One region of the Streptomyces sp. NPDC048565 genome, then DNA from elsewhere that is predicted to be linked to it. Evidence: riboswitches for the same ligand, from Rfam matches in the RefSeq annotation. Region 1 holds a riboswitch; each other region holds the start of a gene.

Region 1 (7,234 bases):
TGGCCCGGAAGATCGGCGCCGACCTGCAGAGCCCCGCCGGGGTACAGGCCGTCGGCGAGAACCTCACCGAGGCGTCGAAGGCGCTGCACATCGACGTCAACCCGCGCTACGGCAGCTGGGACGACCGGAAGGTCCAGCTCAGCACCTACAAGGCCCCGTGGATCACCCAGGTCACACCCGTCCAGGGACAGGACCCGGAGGCGGACGCCTGACCCGCCCCACCCGGGAGTAGGTTCGGGTGGTGAACACTCAAGACCCCGGCCGTATCGTCCTGCTCACCGCCAGCCACCGGGTCGCCCCCGGTCTGCTGTCCTGGCCCGCCTGGCAGACGCTGCACGCCGCCGACCGGGTGCTGTGTGCCGAGCCCGACCACCCTCAGCTGCCGTACCTTCGGGACGCGGGGGTGGCCGTGGAGCACACCGCGCCGTCGGCCGACGAGCTGGTGGACGACTGCGCGGGTGGCAGGACCGTGGTGCTGCTGGTGGGCGGCGAGGGCGACCAGCGGCTCACCGACGGCCTGGCCAGGCTCGGCGGCTCGGGCCGGGTGCAGATGCCGGACCTGGAGCTGCTGCCCGGCTCGTACGACCTGCCGGGTGCCCGGCTCCTGGACTTGGTGCAGGTCATGGACCGGATCAGGCTCGAATGCCCCTGGACGTCGCAGCGGACCCACAAGGGCCTCGCGAAGTACGCCATCGAGGAGGCGTACGAGCTGGTCGAGGCCATCGAGGACGGCGACCGTGAGGAGCTGCGCGAGGAACTCGGCGACGTACTGCTCCAGGTCGTCTTCCACGCCCGTATCGCCCAGGAGGACCAGGACGAGCCGTTCGGCATCGACGACGTCGCGGCCACGATCGTCGAGAAGCTGATCCACCGTCATCCGCACGTGTTCGGCGACGAGACCGCCGAGACCCCGGAGGACGTCCACGCGCACTGGCTCCGTACGAAGGCGATCGAGAAGCAGCGCGCGTCGGTCACCGACGGGGTGCCGCTCGGCCAGCCCGGTCTCGCGCTCGCCGCCAAGCTCGGCAGCAGGGTGCGCACGGCGGGCCTCGACGCCCCGCTCCCGGAAGGCGGGGGCGTCGGCCACCAGCTGCTCGCTATCGCCGTACGGGCCGAGCAGGACGGCACCGACCCCGAGGCCGCCCTGCGGGAGGCCGCCCGCGCCTACCGGGACGCGATCCGGACGGCTGAGGGCCTCGGCGGTCCCGGGGCCGCTCCCGACGGCGTCGAGGAGTGAACGACTGCCCCGGGAAGACCCCCGCACCCGACGCGGCACCTCATCCGGCACCGGAGGCCGCACACGCCCCCGAAGCCTCACCCGCACCCGAACTCTTCACCTGGGAGTTCGCCACCGACCCGTACCCCGCCTACGCCTGGCTCCGCGAGCACAGCCCCGTGCACCGCACGCAGCTGCCGAGCGGTGTGGAGGCCTGGCTGGTGACCCGTTACGCCGATGCCAGGCAGGCACTCGCCGACACCCGGCTCTCCAAGAACCCGGCCCACCACGCGGGCTCCGCGAACGCCAAGGGCAAGACGGGCATTCCTGGCGAGCGCAAGGCGGAGCTGATGACGCATCTGCTGAACATCGACCCGCCCGACCACACCCGGCTGCGCCGGCTCGTCTCCAAGGCGTTCACTCCGCGCCGGGTCGCCGAGTTCGCGCCGCGTGTGCAGGAGCTGACGGACCGCCTCATCGACTCGTTCATCGAGGAGGGGAAGGCGGACCTCATCCATGACTTCGCGTTCCCCCTGCCCATCTACGCGATCTGTGACCTGCTGGGCGTGCCCCGGGAGGACCAGGACGACTTCCGCGACTGGGCCGGCATGATGATCCGGCACGGCGGCGGGCCGCGTGGCGGGGTGGCCAGGTCGGTCAAGAAGATGCGCGGCTATCTCGCCGAACTCATCCACCGTAAAAGGGAGAATCCCGGCGACGACCTGATCTCCGGGCTGATCCGGGCGAGCGACCACGGTGAGCACCTCAGCGAGAACGAGGCGGCGGCGATGGCCTTCATCCTCCTTTTCGCCGGCTTCGAGACGACCGTGAACCTCATCGGCAACGGCACCTACGCGCTGCTGCGCAACCCCTCGCAGCGTGAGCGCCTGGAGCGCTCGCTGGCCGCGGGGGAGACCGAACTGCTCGCCACCGGGATCGAGGAGCTGCTGCGCTACGACGGTCCGGTGGAGCTCGCGACATGGCGTTACGCCACCGAGCCCGTGAGGCTGGGAGGGCAGGACATCGCGGCCGGGGACCCGGTCCTCGTGGTGCTGGCCGCCGCCGACCGGGACCCGGAGCGGTTCCAGGATGCGGACACCCTGGACCTTGCGCGGAGTGACAATCAGCACCTCGGATACGGGCACGGCATTCACTACTGCCTGGGGGCGCCGCTGGCCCGGCTGGAGGGGCAGGCGGCCCTGGCGACACTGCTCAGGCGCCTCCCCGACCTGCGGCTCGCTGCGGAACCTGCCGATTTGCGCTGGCGCGGCGGGCTCATCATGCGTGGACTGCGCACACTTCCCGTGGAGTTCACTCCCGGGGATCCGACCGAGAAAGGTGACAATCAGTCAACTCTGTGACTTTGACGTGATCTCCGCTGCATCGACTTGTGACACACGTTCGAGTACGGCTAGGTTCACCGTTCGACTCACCCGTCACATGTCAGTCACACGGAAGGCAATCCCATGGGCTCCGCGAACGGCAGACACCGCCGCCCTCGCCAGGCACCCGCCATCGTCGTCGCCGCAGGCGTCACCGGGTCGGCCATTGCCATCCCGCTCCTCGGCGCCGGTGGCGCGCAGGCCGCTGACGCGTCGACCTGGGACCGGGTCGCCGAATGCGAGAGTGGTGGCGTGTGGAGTGCCGACCTCGGCAACGGCCGCTACGGCGGCCTGCAGTTCTCGCAGGACACCTGGTTCGACTACGGCGGCACCGAGTACGCGTCCCGCGCCGACCTCGCCAGCCGCTCGCAGCAGATCGCGGTCGCCGAGAAGGTGCTGGACGACAAGGGCCCGCAGGCATGGTCCAGCTGCGCGGTGATCTCCGGGCTCGCCCTGGACGGGACGCTGCCGGGGGTGGACCCGGGCGACGAGTCCTCCGCAGACCCCTCGGACACGGCGACCCCGTCCGAAACCCCCTCGTCCGAGGCGACGGACCCGGCGGACTCCGCGGACCCTGCGGACGAAACGGATGGATCCGGCGACTCGGATGACTCGGACGAATCCGATGCGAAGGGCGAGGCGGGCAAGGACGCTTCCGGCGACGCGACGGACAAGGGCAGCGGCTCGGACGAGGACGACGAAGCGGGCGCCTCACCGTCCGCGACTCCGTCCCCGGAGGCCACCGGCTCCTCCGACACGTCGAAGGATGACGGGGCGAAGGCCGGCAAGCACCGCGGCACCCCGGCCCCCGAGGCGGGCGCGGAGCAGGGTGACGGGCGCGAGTCCGGCCGGCACGCCTCGCGCGGCGAATCCGACGCGCGTCAGGGCGCCGAGGGGGCGTACACCGTCCGCGAGGGCGACAACCTCTGGGCGATCGCCGAGGCGCAGGACCTCTCCGGTGGCTGGACGGCGCTCTACGAGGCCAACAGGGACGAGCTGGGTTCCGACCCGGACCTGATCCTTCCCGGCCAGAGCCTGGATCTCCTCGGCCTCAAGTGATCAAAAACGGGAAAACGCCCCAAAATCAGGGGTAGTTCAGAGGCCTATGTCCACTTATGTGTAAGTGAGACATGGGTCTCTTTGCTTCAACTGCGGCGCCCGGTCCGTCCGGTCCGTCCATTTTGGCTCCGACCTGCGAAAACGGTCCATCTGGGCGGACCGGTACGGGCTGATTGGTCGTTATGTCCATCTTTGAATGTGGGGGTTGCGTGTGTTTACGGTCGGAGCCGCTCGCACCGCGGGCACCTTCGACCGTCACGCCGAATCCTGCCGTCGGCCGAAGGGAACCGACGCGTAAAGCGCCGTAGGCAGGAGCGGGGGACCCAGGTAAGCGCCGGACCCGGCCGTCGGAAGACGGGTGGAGTGCGGCTAGGGGTGAAGTCGTCCGCGAGTAGGACGACCGGGCACACTCACAGCCCGAACCCGACAGCTCACCTCGTAGGCGTCGGTGAGGAGAACCATGCTGCTTTCCAGCAAGGGCAAGCACCGTCGCCCGTCCAAGGCCGTCCGTGTCGCCACCCTGGCCGGTGTCGCCGGCGCCGCTGTCGCCGTCCCGCTGATGGGTGCGACCGGTGCCTCCGCCGCCTCCGTCGACACCTGGGACGCCGTCGCCCAGTGCGAGTCGGGTGGCGACTGGTCCATCAACACCGGCAACGGCTACTACGGCGGTCTGCAGTTCTCGCAGTCCAGCTGGGCGGCCGCCGGCGGCACGCAGTACGCCTCCCGCGCCGACCTGGCCACCAAGGACCAGCAGATAGCCGCCGCCGAGAAGCTCCTCGACATCCAGGGCCCGGGTGCCTGGTCCTGCGCCGGAGCCGGCGGTCTGACGAACGACGGTGTGGACCCGGGCGTCGACACCGGCTCCTCCGCGAAGAACGGCGACACGGACCCGCAGGCCACGCAGGAGCGCACGGCCGAGCAGCCCACCACGCGCAGCGAGAAGCGCGCCGCCCCCGAGAAGACCGTCACCACGCCGACCGGCGACAAGGTCGAGAAGGGTGACGGCGAGTACAAGGTGAAGGCCGGCGACACCCTCAGCAAGATCGCCGGTGCGAAGAAGGTCGACGGCGGCTGGGAGAAGCTCTTCAAGCTCAACGACGACATCGTCGACGACGCCGACCTGATCTTCCCGGGGCAGCAGCTCCACCTGAAGTAGGCGAGCGGCTCCATCCGAAGGAGTCGGAAACAGCCCGGGGTGTTCCTCCTGCCCCGGAGACCCGGCCCGGCGTGCTGACCCCCCGCACGCCGGGCCGACGGTCGCTCGCCGTAGAATTTTTGAGCTTTGCCCGGAATGTGGATCCTTGGGTCCTTTTTCGTCCCAGGAGACGGGCGCACGGCCGACGGAGCGCCACGAGCCGGTTAGGCTCGTGGCGCAAGGCCACAGTGACCCTGCACAACCAGTGTCAGATCCCAGAAGGAGATGCCTCGTGCCGTCCATCGACGTCGTCGTAGCCAGGGAAATCCTCGACTCCCGGGGTAACCCCACGGTCGAGGTCGAGGTTGGCCTCGACGACGGCAGCACGGGACGTGCTGCTGTTCCGTCCGGCGCCTCCACCGGTGCGTTCGAGGCCATTGAGCTTCGCGACGGTGACCCCAACCGCTACCAGGGCAAGGGCGTCGAGAAGGCCGTCCTCGCCGTGATCGAGCAGATCGGCCCGGAGCTCGTCGGCTACGACGCCACCGAGCAGCGTCTCATCGACCAGGCGATGTTCGACCTGGACGCGACAGAGAACAAGGGCTCCCTCGGCGCCAACGCCATCCTCGGCGTCTCGCTGGCCGTGGCGCACGCCGCGTCCGAGGCGTCCGACCTCCCGCTGTTCCGCTACCTCGGCGGCCCGAACGCGCACCTGCTGCCCGTTCCGATGATGAACATCCTGAACGGCGGCTCGCACGCCGACTCCAACGTGGACATCCAGGAGTTCATGATCGCGCCGATCGGCGCCGAGTCGTTCTCCGAGGCCCTGCGCTGGGGCGCGGAGGTCTACCACACGCTGAAGAAGGTCCTGAAGACCAAGGGCCTGTCCACCGGTCTCGGTGACGAGGGCGGCTTCGCCCCGAACCTCGAGTCGAACCGCGCCGCCCTCGACCTCATCCTCGAGGCCGTCAAGGAGGCCGGTTACGTCCCGGGCCGCGACATCGCGCTCGCGCTCGACGTCGCCGCGTCCGAGTTCTACAAGGACGGCGTCTACGAGTTCGAGGGCAAGTCCCGCTCGGCCGCCGAGATGACCGAGTACTACGAGGAGCTCGTCGCCGCGTACCCGCTGGTCTCCATCGAGGACCCGCTGTACGAGGACGACTGGGCCGGCTGGAAGGTCATCACCGACCGGCTGGGCTCCCAGGTGCAGATCGTCGGTGACGACCTGTTCGTCACCAACCCCGAGCGCCTGTCGCGCGGCATCGAGGAGGGCTCGGCCAACGCCCTGCTCGTGAAGGTGAACCAGATCGGTTCGCTGACCGAGACCCTGGACGCCGTCGAGCTGGCCCAGCGCAACGGCTTCAAGTGCATGATGTCCCACCGCTCCGGTGAGACCGAGGACGTCACCATCGCCGACCTCGCCGTCGCGGTGAACTGCGGTCAGATCAAGACCGGCGCCCCGGCCCGCTCGGACCGCGTCGCCAAGTACAACCAGCTGCTGCGCATCGAGGAGATCCTCGACGACGCCGCGGTGTACGCCGGTCGTTCGGCGTTCCCGCGGTTCCGCTACGAGGGCTGACAGCCCGAGTCCGGAGCACCAGCCTCCGTCCGTCCCCGCATCCGGTCCCGTACCGTGTGCGGGGACGGACGTGCGTAACGGGGAGGCGTGAGACATGGCCGGGAAGGACCGCGACCGGTTCTCCACCGCGACCAGGCTGCGACTGCTCGGTGAGCAGACGGCGGCCCGTGTCTACCGGTCCCAGAACCGCCGTCAGGCGCGCCGCTCCAGGCTCACCGGGCGTGCGGCGTTCCTGGCGCTGATCGTCTGCTCCCTGGTGGTCGCCCTCGCGTATCCCATGCGGCAGTACATCTCCCAGCGCGACCAGATCGCGGACCAGGAGAGGCTCTCCCGTCAGGCGCACGAGCGGACCGAGGAGCTGCGCGACGAGAAGGCGCGGCTCAAGGACGACGCGTACATCCGGCGTCTCGCGCGCCAGCATCTGCACTACGTGCTGCCGGGCGAGACCGGTTATACGGTGGTCGACCCGGACGCCGCAGAGGCCCGTAAGGGTGAGCCGGGGGCGACGGACCGGCCCTGGCACTCGAACCTCTGGGACGGCGTGGACAGCGCGGACCGTGAATGACCCCGTGCCCGTGCCGGGTCCTGATCCCGTACCGATTCATACAGTCCGACCGATGACATTCAAGGCAGGCATGGACACGCCCCCTCCGCAGACCGAATCCACCAAGCCGACCGCTGAGGACATCGCCGCGTTCGAGCTCCAGCTCGGCCGGCCGCCGCGCGGACTGCGCGCCATCGCGCACCGCTGCCCCTGCGGCAACCCGGACGTGGTCGAGACGCAGCCCCGTCTGGAGGACGGCACACCGTTCCCGACGACGTACTACCTGACGTGCCCGCGTGCCGCGTCCGCGATCGGCACG
Region 2 (7,234 bases), on a different contig from region 1:
CACGACGGCACGCGCGAGTGCGACGCCGCTGACCTGGCGCTGACGGTGCTGGGTGGCGGCGAGTCGTCCCGCCTGCACAACCGGCTGGTGCGCCGCGACCGTACGGCGGTGGCCGCGGGGTTCGGGCTGCTCAGGCTGGCCGGCGCGCCCTCGCTCGGCTGGCTTGACGTCAAGACGTCCGGGGGCGTCGAGGTGCCGCAGATCGAGGCGGCCGTCGACGAGGAGCTGAACCGCTTCGCCGATGAGGGCCCCACGCCCGAGGAGATGGAGCGCGCCCAGGCGCAGTTGGAGCGCGAGTGGCTGGACCGTCTCGGCACGGTCGCCGGCCGCGCGGACGAACTCTGCCGGTATGCCGTCCTGTTCGGCGACCCGCAGCTCGCCCTGACCGCGGTGGGCCGGGTGCTCGACGTGACGGCCGACGAGGTCAAGGCCGCCGCCCGGGCGCACCTGCGCCCCGACAACCGCGCGGTCCTGGTCTACGAGCCGGTCGAACCGGCCGACGAGACAGAGGGCACCGACGCGCCCGAAGGGGCCGACAAGTGACCGACGCCGCCGTGACTGGAGTAGCGATGGAGTACCACCCGCAGCCGACCGCAGGCGAGGCCAGGCCCTGGGCCTTCCCCGCGCCCGAGCGCGGCGCCCTGCCCAACGGGCTGACCGTGCTGCGCTGTCACCGCCCTGGCCAGCAGGTCGTCGCCGTGGAGATCTTCCTCGACGCCCCGCTGGACGCCGAGCCCGATGGCCTGGACGGGGTGGCCACGATCATGGCGCGCGCGCTGTCCGAGGGCGCGGACAAGCACTCCGCGGAGGAGTTCGCCGCCGAGCTCGAGCGATGCGGCGCCACGCTGGACGCCCACGCCGACCACCCGGGTGTCCGCGTCTCCCTCGAGGTCCCGGTCTCCCGGCTGACCAAGGCGCTCGGCCTGGTCGCCGAGGCCCTGCGGGCTCCTGCCTTCGCGGAGAGCGAGGTCGAGCGTCTGGTGGGCAACCGCCTCGACGAGATCCCGCACGAGCAGGCCAACCCGGCCCGGCGGGCCGCCAAGCAGCTCTCCAAGGAGCTCTTTCCCGCCACGGCACGGATGTCGCGTCCGCGCCTGGGCACGGAGGAGACGGTCCGGCGGATCGACGCCGCCGCCGTACGCGCCTTCTACGACGCCCATGTGCGCCCGTCCACGGCGACGGCGGTCGTCGTCGGTGACCTCACCGGGGTGGACCTGGACGCGCTGCTCTCCGAGACCCTCGGGGACTGGTCGGGCAACGCGGGCCAGGCCAGGCCGGTGCCTCCGATCACCGCGGACGACACCGGCCGTGTGGTCATCGTGGACCGCCCCGGAGCCGTCCAGACGCAGCTGCTGATCGGCCGTATCGGCGCGGACCGCCACGACAGCGTGTGGCCGGCCCAGGTGCTCGGCACGTACTGCCTGGGAGGCACCCTCACCTCCCGGCTGGACCGCGTGCTGCGTGAGGAGAAGGGCTACACCTACGGTGTCCGGGCCTTCGGACAGGTGCTGCGCTCGACGGCGCCCGGCTCCTCGTCCGGGACGACGGGCGCCGCGATGCTCGCGATCAGCGGCTCCGTCGACACGGAGTCCACCGGGCCCGCGCTCGACGACCTCTGGAAGGTCCTGCGCACCCTGGCGGCCGAGGGACTCACCGACGCCGAGCGTGAGACGGCCGTGCAGAACCTCGTGGGCGTCGCCCCGCTGAAGTACGAGACGGCGGCCTCCGTCGCCGGCACCCTGGCAGACCAGGTGGAGCAGCACCTCCCGGACGACTACCAGGCCGAGCTGTACGCACGCCTGGCCGGCACCGGCACGGTCGAGGCGACCGCCGCCGTGGTCAGTGCCTTCCCGGTCGACCGTCTGGTCACGGTCCTGGTCGGGGACGCCGCGCAGATCGCCGAGCCGGTGAAGGCGCTCGGCATCGGCGAGGTGTCGGTCGTCAGCGGCTGACGGAACGGGACATGACGGACCCCGGCGGGTGGTTTCCGCCGGGGTCCTGCTGTTTGTCTGATTTGTAGAGAAGTGCGGCGTTCATCCTGTGGGATGTGCGACAAAAGACCCTTTCCGTTTGGCGGCGCGAAGCGGCCCGCTCTAGCGTCGGCCCGGCTGTCCGCCGGACGAATGCCGCATCCGCGGCGCCGGACAGCCATCGCCGAGTCCCCGTCAGGCGCGAGCCTGGGGAGCCGGGGACCCATGAAGTCCCTGGGGTGAATCGGATCTCTGCGCCTCGTCGGAGGTGTGGAGGCCCGTAGGAGACCTTCCTGCTCCGAACCCGTCAGCTAACCCGGTAGGCGAGAAGGAAGGAAAGGACCAGCCCCTCCATGGCGTTCATCCGTGCCACCGGGAAGCACCGTGCCCCGAGCCGCCTGACGCGCAAGAGCGCCAAGGTCGCCGGCGTCGCCGCCCTGGCCACCACCGGCGTCATCGGCGCCACCGCCTCTCCGGCCCTCGCCGCTGACTCCCAGACCGTCACCGGTACCGGTCTGACCCAGACCGTCGCCCTCGACGCCACCCTCGCCGACCAGATCGCCGCCCAGGCGACGGCCCAGCAGCACCAGGCCGACGTCGCCGCGAAGGCCGCGGCCGAAGCGAAGGCCAAGGCGAAGGCGAAGGCGGAGGCCGAGCGCAAGGCCGAGGCCCGCGCCAAGGAGGTCGCCGAGGAGAAGGCGCGCGCCGCCCGCGCCGCCGAGCGTGCCCGGCTCAACGCCTTCCACCTCCCGGTCGCCGGCTCGCACGTCACCACCGGATACAAGTCCGGCGGCGCGCTCTGGTCCTCCGGCACGCACTCCGGCGTGGACTTCCAGGCCGCGTCCGGCACCTCCGTCGTCGCCGTCGGCGCCGGCACGGTCGTGGAGGCCGGCTGGGGCGGCGCGTACGGCAACAACATCGTGCTCAAGATGAAGGACGGCACGTACACCCAGTACGGCCACCTCTCCTCGATCGGCGTGTCCGTCGGTCAGGTCATCGGCTCGGGCGAGCAGATCGGCCTCTCCGGCTCGACCGGCAACTCCACCGGGCCGCACCTGCACTTCGAGGCCAGGACCACCCCCGCCTACGGCTCGGACATGGACCCCGTCGCCTACCTCCGCGCCCACGGCGTCCAGGTCTGACCCCACCCCGCCGCTCCCGACGGGGCGCGTGCCGCACTCCTCGCCGAGTGTCTCGACGGCCAAAAGATATCCATGGATTCCACCCCGCCATCGGAAATTCTGGCTGATTGCAATAGAGTCACGGAACAGGCGTCGATCGGCCGCGTTTCGCGGTGATTAAGGCGGAGGTTCGGACATGCGTATTCCCGCGCATTCGGTATGCACGGCAATCCGTGACGACATCGTCTCCGGTGTCTTCGAACGGGGCAGCCGCCTCACCGAAGAGGTGCTCGCGCGCCGCTACGGTGTCTCGCGTGTGCCCGTGCGCGAGGCACTGCGCACCCTGGAGTCCGAGGGGTTCGTCGTCACCCGCCGGCACGCCGGCGCCTGTGTCGCCGAGCCCACCGGGCAGGAGGCCGCCGACCTCCTGGAGATCCGCATGCTCCTGGAGCCCCTCGGCGCCGCCCGCGCGGCCCAGCGCCGCACCGAGGCGCATCTCAAGGTGCTCCGTGGCCTGGTCAAGCTGGGCCAGGAGCGCGTGCGTCGGGGGGAGGGGGAGGATCTGCGCGCCCTGGGAGGCTGGTTCCACGAGACGCTGGCGCAGGCCTCGGGGAGCCCCGCACTCATCGCGCTGCTCACCCAGCTCCGGCACAAGATCGCCTGGATGTACGCCGTCGAGCAGCCGCTGACCCCCGCGGACTCCTGGGCCGAGCACGGCGCCCTCGTCGACGCGGTGGCGCGCCGTGACGCGGAGCGGGCCAGGGCGCTCGCCGTCCAGCACGCGGAGCGGGCCACCGCGGCGCATCGGCTGCGGCGTACTCCGGGGCAGGCGGTGGGCGGCCGGACGGCGGGCGCCACCGGGGTGAGGACTTCGCAACACCCCGTCAACATCGCGGGAGCCCGCCATTAACAAAAGCGCCGTATACAAAGAGAGTAATTATCGCAGGGCTTTCTTTCTGCTGCCCTGATCCACGTTTTACCGGGCTCTGTGTGCGTCGTTGTGGAATACAGAAAGGCCGCGGCTCCCGGTGAGGGTGCCGCGGCCTTTCCGCAGAGAACTCCGTTGCGAAGCGACCGGAGTCAGACGGTCTCCGGGAGCTCCTCGAGCCCCTCGGCGACCAGCTTCGCCAGGCGGTCGAGGGCGGCCTCGGCGTTGTCGGCCTCGGATGCGAGCACGATCTCCTCGCCGCCCTGGGCTCCCAGGCCGAGCACCGCGAGCATGGAGGCGGCGTTCACCGGGTTGCCGTCGGCCTTGGCGATCGTCACGGGGACGCCGGAGGCCGTGGCGGCACGGACGAAGATGGAAGCGGGGCGGGCGTGCAGGCCCTCGGCCCAACCGACGTTGACGCGGCGCTCAGCCATGGTTCTGCCCTTCACGAAGCTATGGGTTGTCTAGACCAGTCTCTCATGCAGTGCGTACTGCTGTGCCCGCCACCGTCACCGGCCGCTCACCGCCCGTCGGCTCCCTCAGCGTGCCCCCGCCGAGGTCCCGCCGCGACCGGTGCCCCGGGTCGTAGTCTTGGCCCATGGAGCCCACTCCGGAGCAGAGTCCGCCTCACGTGTACCCCGACCACTGGGAGGCGGACGTGGTGCTCCGCGACGGCGGCACCGCGCGCATCAGGCCGATCACCACGGACGATGCCGAACGGCTGGTCAGCTTCTACGAGCAGGTGTCCGACGAGTCGAAGTACTACCGCTTCTTCGCGCCGTACCCGCGTCTGTCCGCCCGGGACGTGCACCGCTTCACCCATCACGACTACGTCGACCGGGTGGGACTGGCCGTCACGGTCGGCGGCGAGTTCATCGCCACCGTCCGCTACGACCGGATCGACGCGCGGGGCAGGCCCGCCTCCGCCCCGGCGGACGAGGCCGAGGTCGCCTTTCTCGTGCAGGACGCCCATCAGGGCCGCGGCGTGGCGTCCGCCCTTCTCGAACACATCGCGGCGGTGGCACGGGAGCGGGGCATCCGCCGCTTCGCCGCCGAGGTGCTGCCCGCCAACAACAAGATGATCAAGGTGTTCCGGGACGCCGGGTTCACCCAGCAACGCAGCTTCGAGGACGGCTCGGTCCACCTCACCCTCGACCTGGAACCCACAGCCAAGTCCCTCGCCGTCCAGCGCGCCCGTGAACAGCGGGCCGAAGCGCGGTCCGTCCAGCGGCTGCTGGCCCCCGGGTCCGTCGCGGTCATCGGCGTCGGCCGCACGCCCGGCGGAGTGGGCCGGACCGTGCTGCGCAACCTCCTCGGCTCCGGCTTCACCGGAGGCGCGTACGCGGTGAACACGTCGTTCGCCCCGGGCACCGGCACGGTCGAAGGGGCGTCCGCCCACCGCTCCGTGGGTGAGATCGGCGAGCAGGTCGACCTCGCGGTCGTCGCCGTCCCCGCCGACCGGGTGCCCGAGGTCGTCGCCGACTGCGGAGAACACGGGGTCCAGGGCCTGGTCGTCCTGTCCGCCGGTTACGCGGAGCGCGGCGCCGAAGGCAGGGAACGACAGCGGGAACTGGTCCGGCAGGCGCGCTCGTACGGCATGCGGATCATCGGTCCGAACGCCTTCGGCATCATCAACACCTCCGAGGCGGTACGCCTCAACGCCTCCCTCGCCCCCGAGTCGCCCGAGGCAGGGCGCATCGGACTCTTCACCCAGTCAGGCGCCATCGGGATCGCCCTCCTGTCGGGCCTGCACCGCAGGGGCGCAGGACTGTCGTCCTTCATCTCCGCGGGCAACCGCGCCGATGTCTCCGGCAACGACTTCCTGCAGTACTGGTACGAGGACCAGGACACCGATGTGGCCCTGCTGTACCTCGAATCACTGGGCAATCCGCGCAAGTTCACCCGGCTCGCCCGCCGGACGGCCGCCGTGAAGCCGGTGGTCGTGGTGAAGGGCGCCCGGCACAGCGGTTCCAACCCGCAGGGGCACGCCGTGCCCGTCAGCCGTATCCCCGACGCGACGGTCTCCGCGCTGATGCGCCAGGCGGGCGTGATCCGCGTCGACACCGTGACGGAGATGGTCGACGTCGGTCTGCTCCTCGCGGGCCAGCCCCTGCCGGACGGCCCCCGGGTGGCGATCCTGGGCAACTCGGAGTCGCTCGGTCTCCTCACCTATGACGCCTGCCTGGCGGAGGGGCTGCGCCCGCGCCCGCCCCGCGACCTCACCACGGTGGCGAGCCCGCAGGACTTCCGGGACGCCCTGGCCGAGGCGCTCGCCGACGGCGCGTGCGACGCCGTGGTCGTGACCGCGATCCCGTGGGTGGGGGAGAACGGCGAGGCGGAGACCGGCGAAGGCGAGGTTCTGGGGGCCGCGCTGCGCGAGGCGGTGGCCGGTGGCCCGGCCAAGCCGGTGGCGGTGGTCCACGTGGAGATGGGCGGCCTGGCGCAGGCCCTCGCCGCCGCCACGGGCACGGCCACCGGGCCAGGGTCCGGGGCCGCGTCCCGGCCGGCCGTGTCCGCTGCCGCCCCGGATCCACAGCCGCCCCCCACCTCCGCACCCGGCACCCAGCCCCCCGGCGGATCGGCACCCGGCACCCAGCCCCCCGGCGCCCCCCGGCCCGGCGCGCCCGTCACGGGCGGCGAGTCCCCGATCGGCGCCCCCGCCCCCGACGCACCCGGCGCCCCCGCAGGTCCAGCGACCCCCGGCCCTTCCGCCGGGCGGATCCCCGCCTACCCCGCCGCCGAGCGAGCCGTCCGCGCGCTCGCCGAAGCGGTGAAGTACGCCCAGTGGCGGCGCCAGGCGGCCACCCCGGGCAAGGTGCCCGAATTCCTGGACGACACCATCGACGAGCACGGCACCGCCGCGCTGATCGAGACGCTGCTCGGCCCGAGCCCCGACCCCCGTGGCCGCCCGCTCACCCACGACGAGGCACGCGAGCTGCTCGCCCGCTACGGCGTCACCGTCCGGCCGGCGCTCCCCGCCCCGGACCCCGAGGCCGCCGTCGCCGCCGCGGCGAAGCTCGGCTACCCGGTGGCGCTCAAGACCACCGCGCCCCATCTCCGGCACCGCGCCGACCTCGGTGGTGTCCGGCTCGACCTCGCCGGCGAGAACGCCCTGCGCCGTGCGTACGACGAACTGACCGGCCTGCTCGGCGCGCCCGCCGAACTCCGGCCCGTAGTCCAGGCCATGGCACCCAGGGGCGTCGACACCGTCGTCA
Region 3 (7,234 bases), on a different contig from region 1:
GTGCATAGGCCACATGATGTGCATGATGCAATGGGGGTGCATGGCGCCAAGCCCCTGCCGACAGATGGCCGAGGATCTGAGACATGGACGCCTGGGCCGGCCCCGCGCCGGCGGCCACGGTCTCGGTCGAGGCCCGACCGTGATCGGCTGAAGCACCGAAGGGCACCGGAAGCGCCCCGACCGGTTCGACCGGGCGGGGCGCTTCGGCGATCCCGTGGCGTTCCTGTGGCGTTCCCGTGGCGGCCCCTGCGGCGTTCCCGTGGCCAAAAACTTTCTCCTGCACGGGCATTGACCATGGCAGTTGGCCGATTTACGTTCTTCGCGTTGCCCTTCGTATGTCATATATGAGACGCGATACGAGAGCCAGAGAAAAGAGCCGACCGTGACCGACGCCCGCAACACCCGCATCGCCGCAGCGATATCCCTGGTCTCCGTCCTGGCCCTCACCGCCACCGCGTGCGGTGACGACGGCAGCGGCATCGCCGGTGCGAAGGGCGCCGAAGGCCCTGGCACGGGGAAGATCGTGTTCTGGGACGAGAACGGCGGTGTCAACACGGAGGTCTGGAAGGAGATCATCGCCGACTTCGAGAAGGTCGAACCGGACATCGAGGTGCAGTACGTGGGCATCGCGTCCACCGACGCCCAGTCCAAGTACGACACCGCCATCCAGGGCGGCGGGCTGCCCGACGTCGGGGGCGTGGGTGCCGCGATGGTCGCCGGGATCACCGCGCAGGACGCGCTGGAGCCGCTGGACGACCGGGTCGACGCGAGCTCGCTCAAGGGAAAGCTCAACGACGCGATGGTCGAGAGCGTACGGAGCGCCGCGGGCCGGGACGAGATGTACACGGTGCCGATCAGCGCGACCAACGGTGTCCTCTACTACCGCACGGACCTGTTCAAGAAGGCCGGGCTTGGCGAGCCGGACACCTGGGACGCCTTCTACGAGGCCGCGGCGAAGCTGACGCACCGGAAGAAGAACCAGTTCGGCTACACCATCCGCGGCGGCCCGGGTTCGATCGCCCAGGCGCTGGACGTGATGTACGGGCAGTCGGGCATCGACTCCTTCTGGGACGACTCGGGGAAGAAGACCACGGTCAACGACCCGAAGAACGTCGCGGCACTGGAGAAGTACGCCGGCCTGTACCGGAAGACCACCCCGGAGGCCGACCTCAACAACGACTTCACCAAGATGGTCGCCCAGTTCGACTCCGGCAGCATCGCCATGCTCAACCACAACCTGGGGTCGTACCAGGACCATGTGACCTCGCTGGGCGGCGACACGTTCCGCGGTATTCCGCAGCCCGAACTGGCCGACGGGACCCGGGTGATGGTCTCCAACCCGGTCTCCGGCCTCGGTCTGCTCAAATCGTCGGAGAACAAGGCGGCGGCCTGGAAGTTCATCGAGTTCGCGGCCTCGCACGCATCGAACTCCAAGTTCAGCGAGTCCGCGGGCCTGATCCCGGCCAACAAGGAAGCCGCCGACGACCCCTGGCTCGACAAGTCGGAGACCACGCAGCTCGGCGCCGAGGCGCTGTTCTCGGGCGACACCAAGATCGTCCAGCTTCCCTACTACCTGCCTGACTGGAACACCCTGTCCAAGGCCGACAGCGAATCGGGCTTCCAGAAGGTGCTGCTCGGGAAGACGAGCGCCAAGGACTTCCTGGACACGTTCGCCGAAGACCTCGACGAGGCACAGGCGGAGTGGAAGGAGCAGCAGGGCTGACGGACCGGGAGGCGCGCCCTCCCCTCAGTCCAGGCCCTCCTCCCGCAACTCGTACATCAGGAGGAACGTCCGGTAGGTGTCCGCGGACACGTCCGTGCAGACGTCCGGCCGGTTGGTCAGCGTCGACGTGTTGTCGAGTGCCTTTCGGCAGGCCGCCACGGTCTCGGCCTCGGACGGGATGTTCGAGATGAACGCGGCGATCAGCAGGACCACTGCGAGGACGACCACACCGATACGGATGCGCATGGTCTTCCAACGACCGTGCGGCCGGGCCGGTCACTCGGGTCGGTCAGCCGGGTCGGTCGGCCGGGTCGGGTCCGTCACAGGCCGGTCGGCCGGGCCGGGCGCTCGGGCCGGGTACGGCTGCCGCCGCCCGGTCATTCGTGTTCGTCGGGGACCGGCGGCAGGTCGGGCTCGACGAACAGACCCGCGTACTGCGGAGTGGGCAGCGGCGCCGCGGTGCCCGTGTCGGCGGTCGCGGCGGCGGACGTGCCGTCGGAGCGCCGCTGGGTCGTGCGGGCAGACGTGTCGGTCATCTCGGGTGTCCTGTACGTAGGTGTGTGGTGAGAGCCCAGTGACCGAGTCGCCGCGATACAAGCCGGACCGGTCCCGACCAGTGGGGCGAAGAGACGCCGCCACCGGTGCCGCGCCGCTCCGGGGGCGTCCGGATCATCGTGCGGTGCATGCAGACTGTAACCCTCCCAGCACGGCTTTCCCTCGGTATTGCGCGCCCGGCGTGACGGCCGGCGGTGCGCCGAGGGCTCGATGTTCTGGTTTGCGTGGAAGAGGGCGCGGACATACGGGTTGTCCGCCGCCGTCCAGGACGCCCCGCGCGCCGGGCCCCGGCCCGGCGGAAGGCACGACGCGAGGGGTCAGCCCTGCGGCGCGGTGGAGGATTCTTTCTCCATGCAGGCGAGACGCTGGATCGGGAGGTGTGCCCACCTTTGGGTACGCCACCGTGCCTGACAACTTCGCGGTGTGAAGTATGAGTTGGTGCACCACGTCGGGGCCGGGGGGTTGCCGTCGGGGAGGGGGTGGGGGATCGGCGGCCATCAATGGTCGGAGCGCCGTCCCGGATGGCGTAGAGTTGGCATCACAACGGCGCGGGGTGGAGCAGCTCGGTAGCTCGCTGGGCTCATAACCCAGAGGTCGCAGGTTCAAATCCTGTCCCCGCTACTGAAGACAGAGGCCCGGATCCTTTCGAGGATCCGGGCCTCTGTCGTATGCCGCCACCCGGCCGCCGCGACATGTGCCGTCACCCGGCCGCCGGTGCAGGGCTTGACCTTGACGTTACGTAAACCTCTAGCGTTTCCGGCATGGAGTGGTCGATCCAGGAAATCGCCAAGCGGGCAGGCACCACGAGCCGGACCCTCCGGCACTACGGAGACATCGGTCTCCTCGCGCCGAGCCGCACGGGTGCCAACGGCTACCGCTATTACGACCAGGAGGCCCTGGTCGGACTCCAGCGCATTCTGCTGCTGCGGGAGCTGGGGCTCTCGTTGCCCGCGATCAAGGACGTGCTGGAGGGGCAGCGGGACACCGGCGTGGCGCTCCGGGCCCATCTGCGGCTGCTGGAGCAGGAGCGTGAGCGCATCGGGCGGCAGATCGCCTCGGTGCGGACCACTCTCGACAGGACCGAGAAAGGGGAGCACATCATGGCGGAGGAAGTGTTCGACGGCTTCGACCACACGGCGTACGAGCAGGAAGTCACCGAGCGCTGGGGCAAGGAGGCGTACGAGCGCGGCGGCCGGTGGTGGCGCGGGCTGAGCGAGGAGGAACGCGCCGGGTTCCAGGGTGTGCACGAGGCCATCGCCCGGGATTACGGAGAGGCCAGGGCGGCCGGTCTGGCGGCGGGTGACGACGCGGTGCAGGACATCGCGCGACGGCACTGCGAGTGGCTGTCGGTGACCATGGAGGTCACGCGGGCTTACGTGGCCGGCATCGCGGAGATGTACGTCGCCGATTCCCGCTTCGGGAGGAACTACGATCGCCACGGGGACGGAACCGCCGTCTTCGTACGGGACGCACTGACGCTCTACGCGCAGCGCCGGCTCTCCGACTGACCACCGGGGGACGGGGCTCCGGCGCGCTCCTCCCTTTGGCCGATGGCGAGTCGCCGTTCGGCGCGGCTCCGGCCAGCCTGGGTGGGGCGCGGTACCGTCCGCACCCGTGGGCGGAGCGGGCAGGAGCAAACAGGTGGGGAAGCGGGACGAACGGCGGGGCAGCACGGTCGGGAACTCCCGTTCCCGGCGGTTCGTGCGGGTGCTGCCCGTCCTGATGATCTGCGCCGGTGTGATCTTCGACTTCGCGACGCCGACCGAGGTCACCGCTGTGCCGCTCTTCGCCGCGGCCCCGCTGATCGCCGCCCCCTTCTTCTCGCCGGGCGGCACCGCGCGTATCGGCATGGCAGCGACCCTCGTGGTGCTGGTCATCCGGATCTCGTCCGGCGCGCTCGGCGAGGTCGTGCCGCTCACCGACCTGTTCACCCTGGTCACCGTCTCCGTGCTGTCCCTTCTCATCAACCGCGTCGTGCGCCGTATGAACGAGCAGCTGGCCTCGGCCAGGGTCATCGCGGAGACCGCGATGCGTGCGGTGCTCCCGAGGCCCGAGGACCGGGTCGGCGGGCTGCTGGTCGCGGCGCGGTACGAGGCGGCCCAGGCGGACGAGTTCGTCGGCGGCGACCTGTACGCCGTAGCGGACACGCCGTTCGGGGTGCGCCTGGTCCTCGGGGACGTACGGGGCAAGGGGCTGGACGCCGTGGGGGCGGTGTCCGTCGTGATCGGGGCGTTCCGGGAGGCCGCCGAGCGGGATCTGTCGCTCGAGGCGGTGGTCCAGCGGCTGGAGCGGGCGCTGGCGCGTGAGGGCTCGCGGCGGGGCGGGTTCGACACGGTGGAGGGCTTCGTGACCGCCGTCATCGCGGAGATCCCGTCCGGATCGGAGACGCTGCGGGTCATCAACCGCGGGCATCCGGAGCCGCTCGTGCTGCACGGGGACGGGTCGCTCGACGTGCTGACGCCGTCGGCGCCCGCGCTGCCCCTCGGGATGGGGCTCGGCACGTGGCCCGACCGGGCGGACGAGTGGACGCTGCCTGCCGGGTCGATGTTCCTGGCGTTCACCGACGGGCTCTCCGAGGCGCGGAACGCGAAGGGCGTCTTCTACGACCCGGCGGCCCGGCTGCGCGGCCGGCTGTTCCCGGGGCCCGACGAGCTGCTGTCCGCGCTCACCGACGACGTACGGCTGCACACCGGGGGCAGGTCGACGGACGACCTGGCGCTCCTCGCGGTCGGCCGTCCCGCGCACGGTCAGCAGGAGCGGCGGACGACGGTGAAGATCGTGGGGCGGGACGGTGGATGACCCGTCGCGACGGTGGGTAGTCGAAGGACCTCGCTGCGCATAACATTTGACGTACCGTCAGAAACTGTCGGACGGACGGAGTGCGCTCAAGTCGCCCGTTTGCGCCCGGTTGACCCATGAAAGTCCAGGCCGGAGTCGTGACTGATCTGTGGGAACAGCTTGGAATCGGGCCCGGGTGTCTATTAACGTTCGATAACGCAGCGCGGTTGTACCTGCCGCCGCCAGAGGCGGCACCGCGCGCAGCGCCGAATTCCGCAAGGGAACCGGGGAACCACCTACATGGGGTGAATCGGACACCTGCGTCTCGCGAGAGACGAAGGGGCCCGTAGGAGACCTTCCTGCTCCGAACCCGTCAGCTAACCCGGTAGGCGAGAAGGAAGGAAAGGAGTGCGCCCACGTGGCGTCCAACAAGCCTGCCCCCGAGGCCCCGTCATCCTTCAGGACCGACAGCTTCGGTGATGAGGACAGGACATGGGGGGAATGGAACCCCGACGAGGAGTCCATCCGTCCCGTACGCGGTCGGCACCGCGTGGCCAAGCAGCGCGGTCTCGCCCGTAGCTCCACCGTCCTCGGCGTCGGCGTCATCGCGGCCGTCGGTGCGGGTGGCATGGCCACTGCGCAGAGCAAGCCGCCGGTCTCCATCTCTCTTCCCGATTCCATCGCGGACAACCTCCCCGACGCCAAGTCCCTTCCCGGCGTCGGCGCGTTCATGTCCCACGACTCCTCTGCGGACCAGGAGGCGGTCGCCGAGTCCGCCGCCCCGTTGACCAGCGCGGGCATCACTGCCGCCGAGGCCGACCAGGGTGCCACCGACGCCGGCGAGGCCCTTCGCGCCCGTATCCTCCAGCAGGCCGAGCAGCAGCAGGCCGGAGCAGACGCCGAGGCCAAGGCCGCCCAGGAGAAGGCGGCTGAAGAGGCGGCAGCGGCCGAGGCGGCGAAGCAGCAGAGCGAGGCCGAGGCGAAGGCAGCCGCGAAGAAGAAGGCGGCCGAAGAGGCGGCGAAGAAGAAGGCCGAGGCCGAGCGCCTCGCCAAGCTCGCCGCCAGCTACGCCATTCCGACCTCCTCGTACACCATCACCTCGACGTTCGGCGAGGCCGGCTCGATGTGGTCGTCCGGCCATCACACCGGGCTGGACTTCGCGGCTCCGACCGGTACGCCGGTCAAGGCCGTGCACGGCGGCACCGTGAAGTCGGCCGGCTGGTCCGGCGCGTACGGCTACCGCACGGTCCTGGAGCTCGATGACGGCACGGAGATCTGGTACTGCCACCAGTCCTCGATGGACGTCACCGCAGGGCAGAAGGTCAACACGGGCGACACCATCGGGCGCGTCGGAGCCACGGGCAACGTGACCGGCCCGCACCTCCACCTGGAGGTCCACACCGCGGACGGCTCCGGTATCGACCCGATGAGCTGGCTGCGCAGCAAGGGCCTCACGGTCTGACCTCGGCGAGAGCCTGACGTGGGCACCCGGCCGGGTGCCCGATGCCGCGCCAGGCCGGGAGCCCGGCGCCGCACCCGGCTGGGAGCCCGACCGCCGGTAACCGGCGCACCGCAACCCCGGCGGCCCTGACGCACGACCCCCCGACGTCAGGGCCGCCGGTCTGCCTGGATCGTGAGGCGCCGACCGGGTGCGGGGCCCGCCCTTCGGGCGGACGGCGCTACTTTCGAAACGCGCCCCAGGTGCGGGCCTCAGGGGCCCGGTGCGGGCCGCGCATCCGGAATAGCCGTTTCGGTCAGCTGGTTGTCGCGGGGTATGACATCTCTGCGCCCGCTCGGTACTTCGAGCCTCCAGGTCTTCCCCCTCTCTCTCGGCGGCAACGTCTTCGGCTGGACGGCCGACGAGAAGCAGACCTTCGCTGTCCTCGACGCGTACGCGGCGGCCGGCGGTAACTTCATCGACACCGCCGACTCCTACAGCGCCTGGATCCCCGGCAACCAGGGCGGTGAGTCGGAGACCCTCATCGGCAAGTGGCTGGCGGCCGGTTCCCGTCGCGACGATGTCGTCATCGCCACCAAGGTCAGCGGCCACCCCGACTTCAGGGGGCTGTCGGCCACCAACATCAAGGCGGCGGCCGAGGCCTCGCTGCGCCGGCTCGGCACCGACCACATCGACCTCTACTACACGCACCACGACGACGAGAGCGTCCCCGTCGAGGA
Region 4 (7,234 bases), on a different contig from region 1:
CGACCTGGTGCGCGCCATCGCCCGTAAGCACAGCCGGCAGATCGAGGAGGCCCGCGCCCGTCTGCTGGCCGGAGTCGAAGACCCCACGGACATAGGGGAGTGGGTGGGCTGCCTGGTGCGGCCCACCACCGAACATCTGGCCGGACTCGGCAGCCCTACCTGGTTCGCACGGTTCTGCGCCCAAGCCATGACCGATCCGGCGCTGCGGGACATCATGGCCGAGGAGTCGCTCGCCTGTCCGCCCACGCTGCAGGTGCTCGAAGGGCTGAACCGGTGCCTCCCCGACCTGCCGGCCGACGTTCACGTCGAGCGGGCCGTCATGTCGCGCAACCTGATCATCCACACCTGTGCGGAGCGTGAACGCGCACTCGCCGACAACTCCTCGACGCCTCGCGCGAACTGGCATGACACCGCCACCGGTCTGATAGACGCCGTCGTCGGGCTCTGGACGGCACCCGTCACGGCCTGCCGCTGACGGCCCCTCCCTGTCCGCCTGGTTCGTCCCCCACCGCACGACGAAGTGAGGAACCGATGACCACCACCAGTACCGCACGCACGGACGGGGCGCCCGTGCCCTCTGCTGTGGAATTCCCGATGGACAGGGCGGCGGGCTGTCCCTTCGACCCGCCGCCCGGCCTGAAGGCCGAGCAGGAACAGGGGCCGCTCAGGAAGGTCCGCCTGTGGGACGGGAGCACGCCCTGGCTGGTGACCCGTTACGCGGATCAGCGCACCCTCCTCTCCGACCCGAGGGTCAGCGCCGACATCACCCGGCCCGGTTATCCCAGTCAGGCGCCGGTGAGAGGGGCGAGCTTCAGCTTCATCCTCATGGATGACCCTGAACACGCGCGTCAGCGGCGGATGGTGACAGCTCCTTTCACGATCAAGCGGGTCGAGGCGATGCGCCCCGCCGTTCAGAAGATCGTGGACGGGCTGATCGACACCATGCTGGCCGGGCCCCCGAGGGCCGACCTCGTCCAGGCGTTCGCCCTACCGGTCCCTTCACTCGTCATCTGCGAACTGCTCGGAGTGCCCTACTCCGACCACGACTTCTTCCAGCAGAACAGCGGCACTCTCATCCGCCGCACAGCGGACCCCGAGGTGCGGGCCGCGGCCCACGACAATCTGATCGGCTATCTGGACGAGCTGATGGGGCACAAGATCGCCCGGCCCGCGGACGACCTCCTGTCGGGGCTCGGTACCCGGGTCGGGGCCGGAGAGCTGTCCCGCCGGGAAGCGGCGGAGATGGGCGTACTCCTGCTGCTCGCCGGTCACGAGACCACGGCGAACATGATCGCTCTGGGTACCCTCGCCCTGCTCGAACACCCCGATCAGCTCGCCCTGCTGCGCGAGACCGAGGACCCCAAGGTGGTCGCCGGCGCCGTCGAGGAGCTGTTGCGCTATCTCAACATCACCCACACGGGGCGCCGCCGCGTGGCTCTGGAGGACATCGAGATCGCCGGCGAGGTTATCCGGGCAGGTGAGGGGATCGTTGTGCCGAACGACATCGGCAACCGTGACCCCGAGGTCTTCGCCGATCCTGACCGGCTGGACGTCAGGCGCGACGCACGGCGTCATGTGGCCTTCGGCTTCGGCGTCCATCAGTGCGTCGGCCAGCCGCTGGCCCGTCTGGAGCTCCAGGTCGTCTACAGCACCCTCTACCGCCGTATCCCCACCCTGCGGCTGGACGCCCGCATCGAGGACCTGCCCTTCAAGCACGACGGGTCGGTCTACGGCGTCCACGAACTGCCCGTGGCCTGGTGACCTCTCACCGCCGCACCCCCCGCCCCCGCCACGCAGCGACACCGACGACGAAGGAGTGCTCATGAAAGTGACCCTGGACCAGGACAAGTGCGTGGCGTCCGGGCAGTGCGTGGTCGCCGCCGATGACGTGTTCGACCAGGACGACGACGGGATAGCCGTCCTGCTGAACCCCGCACCGTCCTCGGCCCGGGCCGAGGACGTCCAGCAGGCCGCGGCCGTCTGTCCGGCGTTGGCCATCCGGATCGAGGGCTGACACCGGGCGGACAACCGAGGCGGTCCGGCGCGTTCTCGCGCCGGACCGCTTTTCGTCGTGGCCGCTTCGTCCGGTGGCTGTACTTCGTGGTGGCCGGCTTCTCGTGCCGGCCGACGGCCCGCAAGCCCCAGGCCCGCCGCCGCCTCCTCTCAGTGCGGCTTCCAGCTGAGCTTGCCCCCACCCACCCATCGGACGGTCGCAGGGTCGTCGAGGTCATGGACCGTGATGCCGGCCGCGGCGGCTGCGATGAGCACGTCCGTCATGGCCGTGGCGCTTCCGATCACCTCGCCGTCGATCTCCACGACCCGGAAGGGCGGGTCCCCGGGCTGGACGGGCAGAACGGTGATCCGAGGGGCCGAGGGGCGAGGGTTTTGCGTCATGGGCGGATCGGTTCCACGCGAACGCTCTCGGTATGCCCGAAGGCGTCATTCATGAGTCGTATGCCCGTTTTGAGTTAGTTTTAGAAATTGATCCCGTAATCCATAAAAGGCCATTTCGTGTGACCTGGGGCCTTCGCTCGGGAGCAAATCGCCCGAATCGGACTCCGTGACCAGCGTCACCTCATGCGCTCCGGACGCAGCAGCTCGGCGGTCGGTTCCCTTCTGCGCCAAGAGGAATGGGTGGCGCCGTGTGGGGTGGATTACATGAATTCCCGAGAATTGATCTTGCGGATGAATTGTGATCACCGCGCCAGGCTTGTTCCTTTCCCTATTTCTCGCCTACGGTCGCCATCACTCCGGGCGGAACGCCGAATCCTGCCGCCGTCCGGTTACCCGACTACTTCTCGTACGGCAGGAGCGGGGGACCCAAGTAAGCGCCGATCCGGTTACCGGAGCGGCTCGGGGTGAAGTCGCATTCGTATGCGGCCGGGCATCTCCAGCTCGAACCCGACAGCTCACTTCGTAGGCGACGGAGAGGAATTCAGCATGCCCGAAATCGCTAAGCACCGTCGTTCCAGGGCCAGTTCGCTCACCCGCGGCATCATCGCCGTGAGCACGGGCGGAGCCGCCCTGGCCCTCCCTGTGATCGGTGCGACCGGCGCCTTCGCAGCCCCGGCCCAGCCGGCCGCCGTGGAAAAGGCGGCGACGTCGACTGCCGCGACCGGCAAGGGAATTGCCGCGCAGAAGTCCGAGTCCGGTACGTATTCCGTGATCTTGGGTGACACTCTTGCAAAGATCGCCCGCGAGCATTCCGTGAGCGGTGGCTGGAAGGCCCTGTACGAGGACAACCAGAAGGCTGTCGGCGGAAACCCCGACCTGATTCACCCCGGTCTGAAGCTGACCATTGGTGCCAAGGCCGAGAGCAAGTCCGCCGACAAGGCGGACAAGGCCCCCAAGGCCGAATCCAAGGCCTCTGCTTCGTCGGACCGTGCCGAGCAGAGCGCTGACCGCGCCGACCGCTCGGAGCGTACGAGCACCAACCTCGCCGCGGAGGGCACGCCCGCCGCCGAGCCGGTCTCGTACACCGACGACCTCGACGGCTGGATCCAGGAGTCGCTCGCCGTCATGGCCGAGCACGGCATCCCCGGTAGCTACGAGGGCATCCACCGCAACATCATCCGCGAGTCGGCGGGCGACCCCCAGGCCATCAACAACTGGGACTCGAACGCCGCCGCGGGCATCCCGTCCAAGGGCCTGCTGCAGGTCATCGACCCGACCTTCCAGGCGTACCACGTGGACGGTACGTCGACGGACAGCTACGACCCGGTCGCCAACATCACTGCCGCGTGCAACTACGCCGCGGACAAGTACGGCTCCATCGACAACGTCTTCGGGGCCTACTGAGTCCTGCCCGAGGCGGGACCGCTGGCGCACGGGTGTGTGACAGAGGGACAGAAGTGACGGGTGGTGCGGGTTCGGCGGAACCCGCACCACCCGTCGTCCGTTTTCCGGTGCCTGCCGGGTCCGGATGCACCGTACGGCGGTGTCACGGCCGGGCCCCGACCCGCCGACAGGCCGGTCGGGGCCCGGTTGACTGGTCTCGTACAGGTTCGTCGTCCATACTGCCCGCCGTGGAGCAGCGCATAGATTCGAACACCAAGCCAGAGTTCGCCGCGGGCACAGATCCGGCGTACATCCCCGGCCTGACGGCCCCTGCCCCCGCGCGGACGGAGGCGGAACCGGAAGCGGAGGAGGAGACGTCCCAGCGGCCCGAGGAGACGACAGGGGAGGCTGAGGAGGCCGGGGAGGTCACGGTCTCGGAGGCGCTCGCCACGGAGGCGGCTGACGGGGTCGTGGACGGTTCCAGGCCGGACGGCGACAACAGCGGGGACGGCGACACGAGCCAGCACGGCGACACGAGCCAGGACGGCGACGCGAGCCAGGACGGCGACGCGGCCACGGAGAGTTCCGGTACCTCGGACGACGCGGCCGCCTCCGAAGTCACCCCCGAGGCCGAGGCCGAGGCGGCGAGCGGAAGTGGCGATGGCGAGGACGGCCCCGTCTTCGAGGTCAGCGACCGGCGCGGGTCCATCAGAGTGGACGCCGAAGGTGTCCGCTTCCGGCTCGACGACCAGGAGGCGGAGTTCGACTGGGTCGAGATCGGCGCGGTCGAGGTCAGGACCGGCCGCTTCGGACGCCGGTTCACCGTGACGGTCCACCTGTCGAACCGCCGCTGGTTCAACGCCGAGGTCGAGGCCGGGGCCCGGAGCGACCTCAAGGTGTGGACGGCCGAGCTCGACGCGGCGCTGGACGCCCACTTCGAAGAGGAGGCCTGACCTCCACGCTCACCCCGCCGCGCACCGGACCGCTCGTCGGCCCGGTGCGCGGCGTGCCATGACGGCCTTCAGGCTCCGTCGGCCGCGTCCAGCACCACCGACCGGGTCAGATGGCGCGGCAGGTCGGGGTCGAGGCCACGGGCCGCCGCGCGGGCGATCGCCAGCCGCTGCACCCGGACCAGGTCGGCCAGCGGGTCCAGTCCGCTCTCCACCCAGCGGGCCCCGGTCGCAAGCACCTGTTCCCGCAGCCCCTCCGGAGCGGTGCCGAACATCCAGGTCGCCGTCCCGGCCGTGGCGATGCTGATGGGCCCGTGCCGGTACTCCATCGCCGGATACGACTCGGTCCAGGACAGGGACGCCTCCTTCATCTTCAGCGCCGCCTCGTTGGCGAGCCCGACCGTCCAGCCGCGCCCCAGGAAGCTGAACTGGCCGCACTCCAGAAGCCCTTCGGGCAGCGGCTCGGCCAGAGCGGTCTCCGCGTCCCGTACGACGTCCTCGGTGTGCAGCCCCAGATGGGCGCGGAACAGGGTCAGCGCGGTGGTCGCGAACCTCGTCTGGACCACGGACCGCTCGTCGGCGAAGTCGAGGACGACCACATCGTCCGCGGCGGCCATCACCGGGGTCTTCGGGTCGGCGGTCACCGCGACGGTCCGGGTGGTGCCACGCAGCCGCGTCAGCAGACCGAGCACCTCCGTCGTCGTACCCGAGCGCGTCAGCGCGACGACCCGGTCGTACGCGCGCCCCGTGGGGAACTCCGAGGCGGCGTACGCGTCCGACTCGCCCTGCCCGGATTCCTCGCGGAGCGAGGCGTACGCCTGGGCCATGTAATACGACGTCCCGCAGCCGACGACGGCGATGCGCTCACCGGGGGCGGGCAGAGCCGCCTTCCGGTCGGCAGCGACCTCCGCGGCGCGGCGCCAGCACTCGGGCTGGCCGGCTGTCTCGGTCTCGACATGCGACATGTCCGCACTCCGCTTCCGCTGCTACGCGCATCTGGTGGGGCGGGGCTGGGTGAAACCGACGCCCGCTTGTTCAATTCTGCATGTTAGCCGGGCCTATCGAGCAAAAACAAGCAAAGTGTTTACACGGCCGACACGCAAGCGTCGTCGATTTTCAGCCATGCTCGGTGGGTAGCCGACCCGATCCGGTTCTGCCGCGCCTGTGTGGGTATCCGCGGCGTGGCCCGTTTCTGACGGTTGATATCCTGTACATCAGGTGGAAAATCCCCCGTGGGCCCGATGTGCGGCAACCTCGGACGGTCACCGACCGGTGAGGGGCGGCCCGAGCCAGGGGTGATTTTGCGTCACCGGGCCCGCATATTGGCCGAGTTCGAACGCGCGGCCGGATCGTGGTCGGCATAATCGCCCCATGTCGATCACGGGTGGGGACATCGCCGACCTCGGCAGGGGCCTGTATGCCTGGCTGCCGCCGAAGCGGGGCTGGGGCCTGGCCAACTGCGGCCTTCTCGTGTCACCGCGCGGCGCGCTGTGGATCGACACCCCCTACGACACGCTGCTGGCCGGGCAGTTCCTGGTGGAGAGCCAGAAGCGGCTGCCCGACGGGGTGAGTATCGACCGTGTGGTCGTCACCCACGCCAACGGTGACCACTTCTGGGGTGCCGGAGTGCTCCCCGACGCGGAGATCATCGCGACCCGCGAGGCGCTGGAGCACATCCACTACGACCCCACCCCGCAGCAACAGCACGCGCTGGTGGCCGGAAGTGATCCCTCCACCCCTCTCGGTGCGTACCTCGGCCGTCACTTCGGTGGCTTCGACTGGTCGGGCACCGAGGCCGTGCGGCCGACGACCTACTTCACCGGGGAGCTCGAACTGACCCTGGGGGAGTACGCGGTCCAGCTGTCGTCCCTGCCGCCCGCGCACACGGCGGGTGACCTGATCGTGTATCTGCCCACGCAGCGCACCGTGTTCAGCGGAGACGTCATCTTCTCCTCGTCCCCGCGACAGCCCGGGGACCACCCCGTGCACTGGGCGGGACCCCTGAGCAATGTGATCGACGCCTGCGAGCGCGTCCTTGCCACCGGCGCCGAGATGATCGTGCCGGGCCACGGACCGGTGCTCGACCCCGCCGGGGTGCGGGAGCACATGGCCTACCTCGCATACGTACGGGAGCGCGCCCACGCCTTCCACGCGGCAGGGGTGCCCTCGGCCGAGGCGGCCCGCCGGGTGATCGCCGAGGGCCGCTACCAGGCGCTCGGCCTGCCCGAACGGCTCGTGGTGACCATCGGGAGCGAGTACCGCCGCCTGGACGGCGGCTCGGAACTCCCCGGCGTTCTCCAGGTGATGGCCGACGTGGCCGAGGTCGCCCATGAGGTCGGGGAGCCGGCGTGAGGGCCCTCAGGCACGACAGCCGGACACCCCGCGGCCGCACGGGCCGCAGGCCGTCCCCGACAACAGAGACGCGGTGACACCGTGGTGGCATGGATCGTGGCCCTGATCGCCGTAGGGGTGGCGATATGGTCGGTCACACGCGCGTTTCAGGCCGG

What was found. A riboswitch is a leader RNA that binds a small molecule or an ion and turns the genes downstream of it on or off. The one in region 1 is predicted to bind cyclic di-AMP.
Region 2: it holds a riboswitch for cyclic di-AMP, as region 1 does, so the genes downstream of both, AB0C75_RS09755 (M23 family metallopeptidase) here and AB0C75_RS12255 (transglycosylase family protein) in region 1, are expected to answer to the same signal.
Region 3: it holds a riboswitch for cyclic di-AMP, as region 1 does, so the genes downstream of both, AB0C75_RS04310 (M23 family metallopeptidase) here and AB0C75_RS12255 (transglycosylase family protein) in region 1, are expected to answer to the same signal.
Region 4: it holds a riboswitch for cyclic di-AMP, as region 1 does, so the genes downstream of both, AB0C75_RS10325 (LysM peptidoglycan-binding domain-containing protein) here and AB0C75_RS12255 (transglycosylase family protein) in region 1, are expected to answer to the same signal.

What each region holds. Positions count from the first base shown of each region.
Region 1 covers NZ_JBEZIH010000008.1:55,581-62,814, reverse strand. The annotation lists gene AB0C75_RS12275 (SurA N-terminal domain-containing protein) at 1-212, shown strand, start outside; gene AB0C75_RS12270 (nucleoside triphosphate pyrophosphohydrolase) at 242-1,237, shown strand; gene AB0C75_RS12265 (cytochrome P450) at 1,234-2,577, shown strand; gene AB0C75_RS12260 (transglycosylase family protein) at 2,683-3,657, shown strand; cyclic di-AMP (ydaO/yuaA leader) riboswitch at 3,948-4,117, shown strand; gene AB0C75_RS12255 (transglycosylase family protein) at 4,118-4,813, shown strand; gene eno (phosphopyruvate hydratase) at 5,085-6,371, shown strand; gene AB0C75_RS12245 (septum formation initiator family protein) at 6,466-6,936, shown strand; gene AB0C75_RS12240 (DUF501 domain-containing protein) at 7,007-7,234, shown strand, end outside.
Region 2 covers NZ_JBEZIH010000006.1:80,187-87,420, forward strand. The annotation lists gene AB0C75_RS09745 (pitrilysin family protein) at 1-543, shown strand, start outside; gene AB0C75_RS09750 (pitrilysin family protein) at 570-1,952, shown strand; cyclic di-AMP (ydaO/yuaA leader) riboswitch at 2,143-2,311, shown strand; gene AB0C75_RS09755 (M23 family metallopeptidase) at 2,324-3,112, shown strand; gene AB0C75_RS09760 (GntR family transcriptional regulator) at 3,288-4,001, shown strand; gene AB0C75_RS09765 (HPr family phosphocarrier protein) at 4,172-4,453, opposite strand; gene AB0C75_RS09770 (GNAT family N-acetyltransferase) at 4,618-7,234, shown strand, end outside.
Region 3 covers NZ_JBEZIH010000002.1:429,868-437,101, forward strand. The annotation lists gene AB0C75_RS04280 (sugar ABC transporter substrate-binding protein) at 383-1,723, shown strand; gene AB0C75_RS04285 (hypothetical protein) at 1,748-1,969, opposite strand; gene AB0C75_RS04290 (hypothetical protein) at 2,101-2,259, opposite strand; tRNA gene AB0C75_RS04295 (tRNA-Met) at 2,826-2,899, shown strand; gene AB0C75_RS04300 (MerR family transcriptional regulator) at 3,040-3,786, shown strand; gene AB0C75_RS04305 (PP2C family protein-serine/threonine phosphatase) at 3,920-5,077, shown strand; cyclic di-AMP (ydaO/yuaA leader) riboswitch at 5,311-5,463, shown strand; gene AB0C75_RS04310 (M23 family metallopeptidase) at 5,475-6,518, shown strand; gene AB0C75_RS04315 (aldo/keto reductase) at 6,831-7,234, shown strand, end outside.
Region 4 covers NZ_JBEZIH010000006.1:209,559-216,792, forward strand. The annotation lists gene AB0C75_RS10305 (TetR family transcriptional regulator) at 1-475, shown strand, start outside; gene AB0C75_RS10310 (cytochrome P450) at 532-1,761, shown strand; gene AB0C75_RS10315 (ferredoxin) at 1,823-2,014, shown strand; gene AB0C75_RS10320 (hypothetical protein) at 2,164-2,394, opposite strand; cyclic di-AMP (ydaO/yuaA leader) riboswitch at 2,751-2,936, shown strand; gene AB0C75_RS10325 (LysM peptidoglycan-binding domain-containing protein) at 2,941-3,798, shown strand; gene AB0C75_RS10330 (hypothetical protein) at 4,026-4,730, shown strand; gene AB0C75_RS10335 (sugar isomerase) at 4,799-5,692, opposite strand; gene AB0C75_RS10340 (MBL fold metallo-hydrolase) at 6,099-7,079, shown strand; gene AB0C75_RS10345 (ATP-binding protein) at 7,161-7,234, shown strand, end outside.